One region of the Morganella morganii genome, then DNA from elsewhere that is predicted to be linked to it. Evidence: riboswitches for the same ligand, from Rfam matches in the RefSeq annotation. Region 1 holds a riboswitch; the other holds the start of a gene.
The links. Region 1 has a riboswitch for thiamine pyrophosphate ahead of thiB (thiamine ABC transporter substrate binding subunit). Riboswitches for the same ligand answer to the same signal wherever they lie in the genome.

Region 1 (3,416 bases):
AATCAGTGCGGCGGTCGGCAGCAACTGACGGCGCAGATAAGGCCACTCCACAATCCGGAAATGCTGCCATTCATTCATATTAAGCTGAGCGGCGAGCTGTCTCTGCTCCGTGGCAATATTATCGAGCTGCTGATACAGCATCCGGGTGGCAAGCGGCATATTGAAGAAGATGTGCGCCAGCAGAATGCCCTGTAATCCGTACGGGGAGAAGGTATAGTCCAGATCCAGAAAACCGGAAATATGTGCCAGCCAGCCGTTACGTCCGTAAACTGACAGAATACCGAATACGGCTACCAGCACGGGCAGTACCAGCGTCATCGCGCATAACCGCAGAAAGACCGTCCGTCCCGGGAAACGTCGGCGCCAGAGTGCCCGGGCCAGGAAAACAGCCGGGATAACGGAAAAGAGTGCGGATAAGAAAGCCTGCCAGAAGGTAAAGCGGACGACATGCCACAGGTAGCTGTCATCCCATATCTGCTGCCAGTCTGTATCCGGTGTGTTAAACCACAGCGCCCCGAAGGCACTGACAGCAACGACCAGAAGAAGACCGGACGCGAGTGCGCCCGGTATCAGGTACGCGGCAATTAACGGCTGACTGCGTTTTGCCATATCCGTATCCACTGATTGCGCTCTTTCGCCACTTCTTTTGCATCAAATTCCAGCGTTTTCGCCGGTTTCGGCATTTTGTCGTAAACCGGCGGCAGCGGCATATCAATCACAGGATACATCCAGTTGGTGGTCGGCAGCGTTTTCTGGAAATCCGGTGTCAGCATAAACTGCATGAACTGTTCCGCCAGTGCCGGGTGTTTTGAGGAGGCCAGTACACCTGCCATTTCCACCTGAAGATAATGTCCTTCCTCAAACAGTGCTGCGGCATAGTTATCTTTGTTATCTGCCAGCATGTGGTAACCAGGCGAAGAGGTATAACTCAGTACCAGGTCAGCTTCACCTTTCAGGAACAGGCCGTAAGATTCACTCCAGCCTTTGGTGACCGTCAGGGTCTTGTTCGCCATTTTGGCCCACTGTGCCGCCACATCATCCCCGTAGAGTTTTTCCATCCACAGCAGTAATCCCAGTCCCGGTGTGCTGGTGCGCGGATCCTGATAAATAATGGTCAGCTTCTGATCACTGTTAAGCAGTTCTTTCATGCTTTTCGGCGGGTTCGGCAGGGTGTCTTTGTTGTAGATAAAAGCAAACCAGCCATAGTCATAAGGAATAAAGGTTTTGCTTTCCCATTTGACCGGCAGCACCAGTTTTGACTGATCAACATTGCTTTCTTTAAACAGTCCGGTATCCAGAGCCGCCTGCATCAGGTTGTTATCCAGACCTAAGATGATATCGGCCTGTGATTTTTTACCTTCCATCCGCAGACGGTTCAGCAGCGTCACGCCGTCACTCAGACCGACGAGTTTCAGTTCGCAGTTGCATTGCGCTTCAAAGTTTTTCTTAATTTCCGGCCCCGGTCCCCACTCAGCAACAAATGAGTCATAGGTATAGACAGTCAGAACCGGCTTGCTGTTATCCGCAGCCGCCTGGAAAGAGAACAGAGCAGCAAGGCCGCCTGCGATGATATTTCTGGTCAGTTTCTGTAACACTTTGCGCTCCTGTAAGGGAAGGATTGGCAAAGGATCTGAGTGCAGCATGATGGCGACAGGCTGTGCTGTCAGCAGTGGCGGCTCAAATCCCTACGCCGGTATTAACCGGATCAGGTTCCTCGGGTGTTATCTCAGCAACACCGGCCGGAAAGCCGGAGCTGCACCCCGTTGAGAGAGGAATAGTGTAGTGTTTTTCTCAGGAATTTGCCACTGTCCGGAACCGTTAACGTGGCGTGTTGTTTTTCTTCTGTCAGAGCCGGAAATGCGGCGGGCTGAAGGATTTTGAGTGCAGAGGTTTACCCCATGATGGGAGTGTGAAACAATTGGCTATCTTTCAGTTTTTTTCTGAGGTAGTCGAGTGATTGATGATGATGGCTACCGCCCGAATGTCGGGATTGTAATTTGTAATAAGGAAGGCCAGGTTTTATGGGCCCGCCGCTACGGACAGCACTCGTGGCAGTTTCCTCAGGGAGGTATCAATCCCGGCGAATCACCGGAACAGGCCATGTACCGTGAATTGTATGAGGAAGTTGGTTTAACGCGTAAAGATGTGCGTATCCTGGCGGTCACCCGCAACTGGCTGCGCTACAAATTACCCAAACGTTTGGTGCGTTGGGATACCAAACCGGTTTGTATCGGTCAGAAGCAGCGCTGGTTTTTACTTCAGCTGCTCTGCGAGGACAAAGAGGTCAATGTGACCCGCAGCAAGTCGCCGGAATTTGACGGCTGGCGCTGGGTCACCTATTGGTATCCTGTTCGTCAGGTGGTCTCTTTCAAACGTGATGTATACCGCCGCGTAATGAAAGAGTTTTCTTCCGTTGTGATGCCTGCCAACAGCGAAGCGACGGCTGTGCGGGCACCGTTTCCCTACCGTCGCCGGCGCCAGAATTAGGGGGAACGGATGCTGACGCGTTTACGTGAAGTGATTGAAAAAGTGGCTGCCGCCGCCGATCTCGCGGAAGCGCTGGAGCTTCTGGTTAAAGAAACCTGTCAGGCGATGGGAACGGATGTCTGTTCCATCTACCTGGCAGATAATCAGCATCACTGTTTTTATCTGATGGCAACGCAGGGGCTGAAAAAGCCCCGCGGCCGTGCTGTCAGCCTTGCTTTCGGCGAAGGTGTGGTCGGTCATGTCGGCCGCCGCGCCGAGCTTATCAATATCGCGGATGTCCGCGAACACCCCGGTTTTAAATATCTCCCCCAGGTTAAAGAAGACAACCTGCGTGCATTTCTCGGTGCGCCGGTGGTTTACCGCCGCCAGTTACTGGGCGTGCTGGTGGTTCAGCAGAAAGAAAAACGCCTGTTCAGTGAAACGGAAGAGTCTTTTATTGTCACTCTGGCGATGCAGCTTGCCGTGCTGCTGGCTCAGGCTCAGACCAAAGGGTTGTTCGGGCAGTTCCGCCAGACCCGGATCCAGGCAATTCCGGTTTCTTCCGGGATTGTGATGGCCTATGGCTGGGAAGATCGTTCACAGCCGGTGCTTGAGAATGTTTCTGAAGCCTCGGCACTGGACCGCGTGCAGGAGCGTGCCCGCCTGAATAAAGCGCTGGAGGATGCCACGGCAGAGTGCCGCCGTATCAGCAAGCGTTTTAATGCCGCCTCACAAAAAGAGAGTGCCGCTATTTTCGATCTCTACTCCCATCTGCTGAATGACCTGCAACTGAAAAAAGGGTTATACAGTATTGTGGAGCAGGGGTTTGTGGCCGAATGGGCAGTCAAAACGGTCATTGAGCAATTTGCGGGCCGGTTTGCCGGGCTTCAGGACAGCTATATGCGCGAGCGGGCCACGGATTTGCGTGCACTCGGGCAGCGGCTGTTATT
Region 2 (3,416 bases), 350 kb from region 1:
CCCGTCACTGATAAATATGATACCCGCTGCCGGAGGTACGGCAGCGGATATCAGCCGGATCAGGCGGCGCTGCTCCCCAGTCTGAACTGTGTCATAACCTGCATGAGCTGCCCCGCCTGCTGATGCAGGCTTTCCGCAGCCGCCGCATTTTCAACCACCAGCGCAGCATTCTGCTGTGTGACTTCATCAATCTGCTGTACAGCAATCCCGACCTGCGAAATGCCCTGAGACTGCTCATTTGCCGCCAGTGTCAGCTCGTCAATCATCTGGCTGACCCCCTGTGTCTGAGTGACAATCACCTGCATCGACTCACCGGCTTCTGCCACCAGTTTACTGCCTGCGTCCACCTGCTCAACACTGGCATTAATCAGATTTTTTATTTCACCGGCAGCCTGTGCACTCCGCTGTGCCAGTGTCCGGACTTCGCCGGATACCACAGCAAAACCGCGTCCGTGTTCACCGGCGCGTGCGGCTTCCACCGCCGCGTTCAGTGCAAGGATATTGGTCTGGAATGCGATGGAATCAATCACACCGATAATGTCAGTGATTGTGCGGGAAGAGTTTGAGATATCCTGCATGGCATGAATAACCAGATCCACTTTCTCACCACCGTGACGGGCGGTTTCGGATGCTTCCGCAGCCATCATATTCGCTTTTGCCGCAATCTCCGCACTGCTTTTCACTGTAGCAGACAACTGTTCCATTGATGCTGCGGTCTGCTGCAGACTGCTGGCCTGGGATTCAGTACGCTGGCTCAGATCAGCATTACCGCTGGTTATCTGCATTGTGCCGGTCACAATACTGTCACTGTTATTACGCACCGTACCGACGATACTGGCCAGATTCCTCTGCATCGCTTTCAGGGTACTCAGCACACTACCGTCCGGAACCGGATGAATTTCATCGGACGGCGATAGATCACCGGAAGCCACCCGTTCAGCCACTTCTTTCAGTTGGGCGGGTTCGGCGCCCAGAGAGCGTGTCAGATTCCGGATAATCATCACCCCGGAGACAATCGCCAGCGTTAACGCCAGCAGCGCGAACACCAGAATAATGTTGCTCTGACGCTCATAATTCGTATTAAATTCCTGAATAAGCTGATTACCGGTTTCAGTGCCGTGATCGCGGCTGGCACGGAATGACAGGATATAGGCATCCGATGCCGCATACTCAGCATCCATCATTTTCGCAATCGCTTCCTCATGACGTCCCTGCTGATCGAGTTCAAGCACTTCCCGGGTCACGGCGGCATAGTGTTTTTCATCCGCTATCATCTTATCAAGCAACGCCCGCCCCTGCGGATCCATACCGAACTCATTGACCATATCCAGCAATGTCTGCGTTCTTTTACTGACTTTCCCGTCCTCTTCTTTAAAACGGTTCAGTTCTTCTGTTTTATCTTTCTTATCAGTCGCATTGATCATATCCCGCAGCATGATAGCCCGCTCTTCCGTCGCATGGCGGACTTCATAGGCCTGAACCTGAAGTGCATATGTCCCGTTAACGTAATTCGTGAACATCTCTTTGTCTTTATACAGGTTCATCACTGCCATTCCGGAAACCAGCGCCAGAATGGCGATCAGAACACCAAATGTGACAGATAACCTGACACGAATCGTCGTATTTTTAAGATTCATTTTTTTCCTGATGCAGAAAGCAGTCAATAAGGCCAATAAATAACCAAATATTTTTTCTTAATATGCCGTAATAAGGCACGCCGACAGAAAACATCGGCAACTGACCGGAAATTATCAGTTTTAATTTAATTTTTTTTATAGTCAGCTGCTGCGGTGTAACCACTGAATATCAGGGAGGATGATCGGAAACGCTTCTGGTGAATAAATGATGTTATAAAAAGGTTGTAGTTTCCGAGCAGCTTCTTATACTGAAATCTTTCTTGTCGGAGTGCCCAGTATTTATCTCTGTGATAAATCGGGCTGAGACCGTTAATTCGGGATCCGCGGAACCTGATCGGGTTAGTACCCGCGAAGGGAACAAGAGTAATCTTTCCTTTTTTAACCGCTGTTTTCAGCCGCCGCAATGCGGGTTTTATCAGCAGCCGGTTATCACGCATTACTCCTGACGCACCTCCAGACAAGCAATTTCTCACTTTTTCTTCCGGCGTTGCCGGTTTCACTGTAAGGAATTTGCTATGTCCCGTGAACAACGTATTGATACCACTGATCTCTCCCCGGGCGCGGAAACCGCCGCCCCGTCCAAAGCCCGTACCCGCCGTGAGCAGCGCGACGCGGCAGAGGAATATATCAGCACCCTGAAAGGGGTAAATTTCCCGAACTCCTCCCGTATTTATCTCACCGGCTCGCGCCCGGATATCCGGGTGCCGATGCGGGAAATTGCCCTGTCCCCGACCCTGATCGGCGGTGATAAAGCCAATCCGCAGTATGAAGAGAATGAGCCGGTGCCGGTTTATGATACCGCCGGGCCGTACGGCGACCCGCAGGTGAAACTGGATGTCCGTACCGGTCTTGCCCGTCTGCGTGAGCAATGGGTTGCAGAGCGGGGTGATACCGAAGCGGTGACACAACTGAGTTCTGATTTTACCCGTGACCGGCTGGCTGATAACGGCCTTGACCATCTGCGCTATCCAAACCGCCCGGCACCGCTGAAAGCCAAAACCGGAAAATGCGTGACACAACTGCATTATGCCCGGAAAGGGATTGTCACCCCGGAGATGGAGTTTATCGCCATCCGCGAAAATATGGGGCGTGAACGCATCCGGGGCGAAGTTCTGCTGCAACAGCATCCGGGACAGCATTTCGGTGCCAATCTGCCGGATAACATCACCCCGGAGTTTGTCCGCGATGAAGTCGCTGCCGGACGCGCCATTATCCCGTCCAATATTAACCACCCGGAATCCGAACCGATGATTATCGGCCGCAATTTCCTGGTAAAAGTGAATGCCAATATCGGCAACTCCTCTGTTACCTCCTCCATTGAGGAAGAAGTGGAGAAACTGGTCTGGTCCACCCGCTGGGGCGCGGATACGGTGATGGATCTCTCCACCGGCCGCTATATTCACGAAACCCGCGAGTGGATCCTGCGTAACAGCCCGGTGCCTATCGGTACCGTACCGGTCTATCAGGCACTCGAGAAAGTAAACGGTGTGGCCGAGGATCTGACCTGGGAGATGTTCCGCGATACCCTGCTGGAGCAGGCGGAACAAGGGGTGGATTACTTCACTATCCACGCCGGTGTCCTGCTGCGTTATGTGCCGATGACGGCAAAACGCCTGACCGGCATTGTGTCACGCGGCGGCTCGATTATGGCGAAATGGTGTCTGTCCCATCATCAGGAAAACTTCCTCTATCAGCACTTCCGTGACATCTGTGAAATCTGCGCGGCGTATGATGTGGCGCTGTCGCTCGGTGATGGTCTGCGTCCGGGCTCTATTCAGG

Region 2: another riboswitch for thiamine pyrophosphate. It lies ahead of thiC (phosphomethylpyrimidine synthase ThiC); the one in region 1 lies ahead of thiB (thiamine ABC transporter substrate binding subunit).

What each region holds. Positions count from the first base shown of each region.
Region 1 is NZ_CP069157.1:3,238,363-3,241,778, reverse strand. It holds gene thiP (thiamine/thiamine pyrophosphate ABC transporter permease ThiP) at 1-609, opposite strand, end outside; gene thiB (thiamine ABC transporter substrate binding subunit) at 585-1,595, opposite strand; TPP riboswitch at 1,665-1,773, opposite strand; gene rppH (RNA pyrophosphohydrolase) at 1,954-2,487, shown strand; gene ptsP (phosphoenolpyruvate--protein phosphotransferase) at 2,497-3,416, shown strand, end outside.
Region 2 is NZ_CP069157.1:3,585,239-3,588,654, forward strand. It holds gene JL661_RS17140 (methyl-accepting chemotaxis protein) at 60-1,637, opposite strand; TPP riboswitch at 1,892-2,011, shown strand; gene thiC (phosphomethylpyrimidine synthase ThiC) at 2,153-3,416, shown strand, end outside.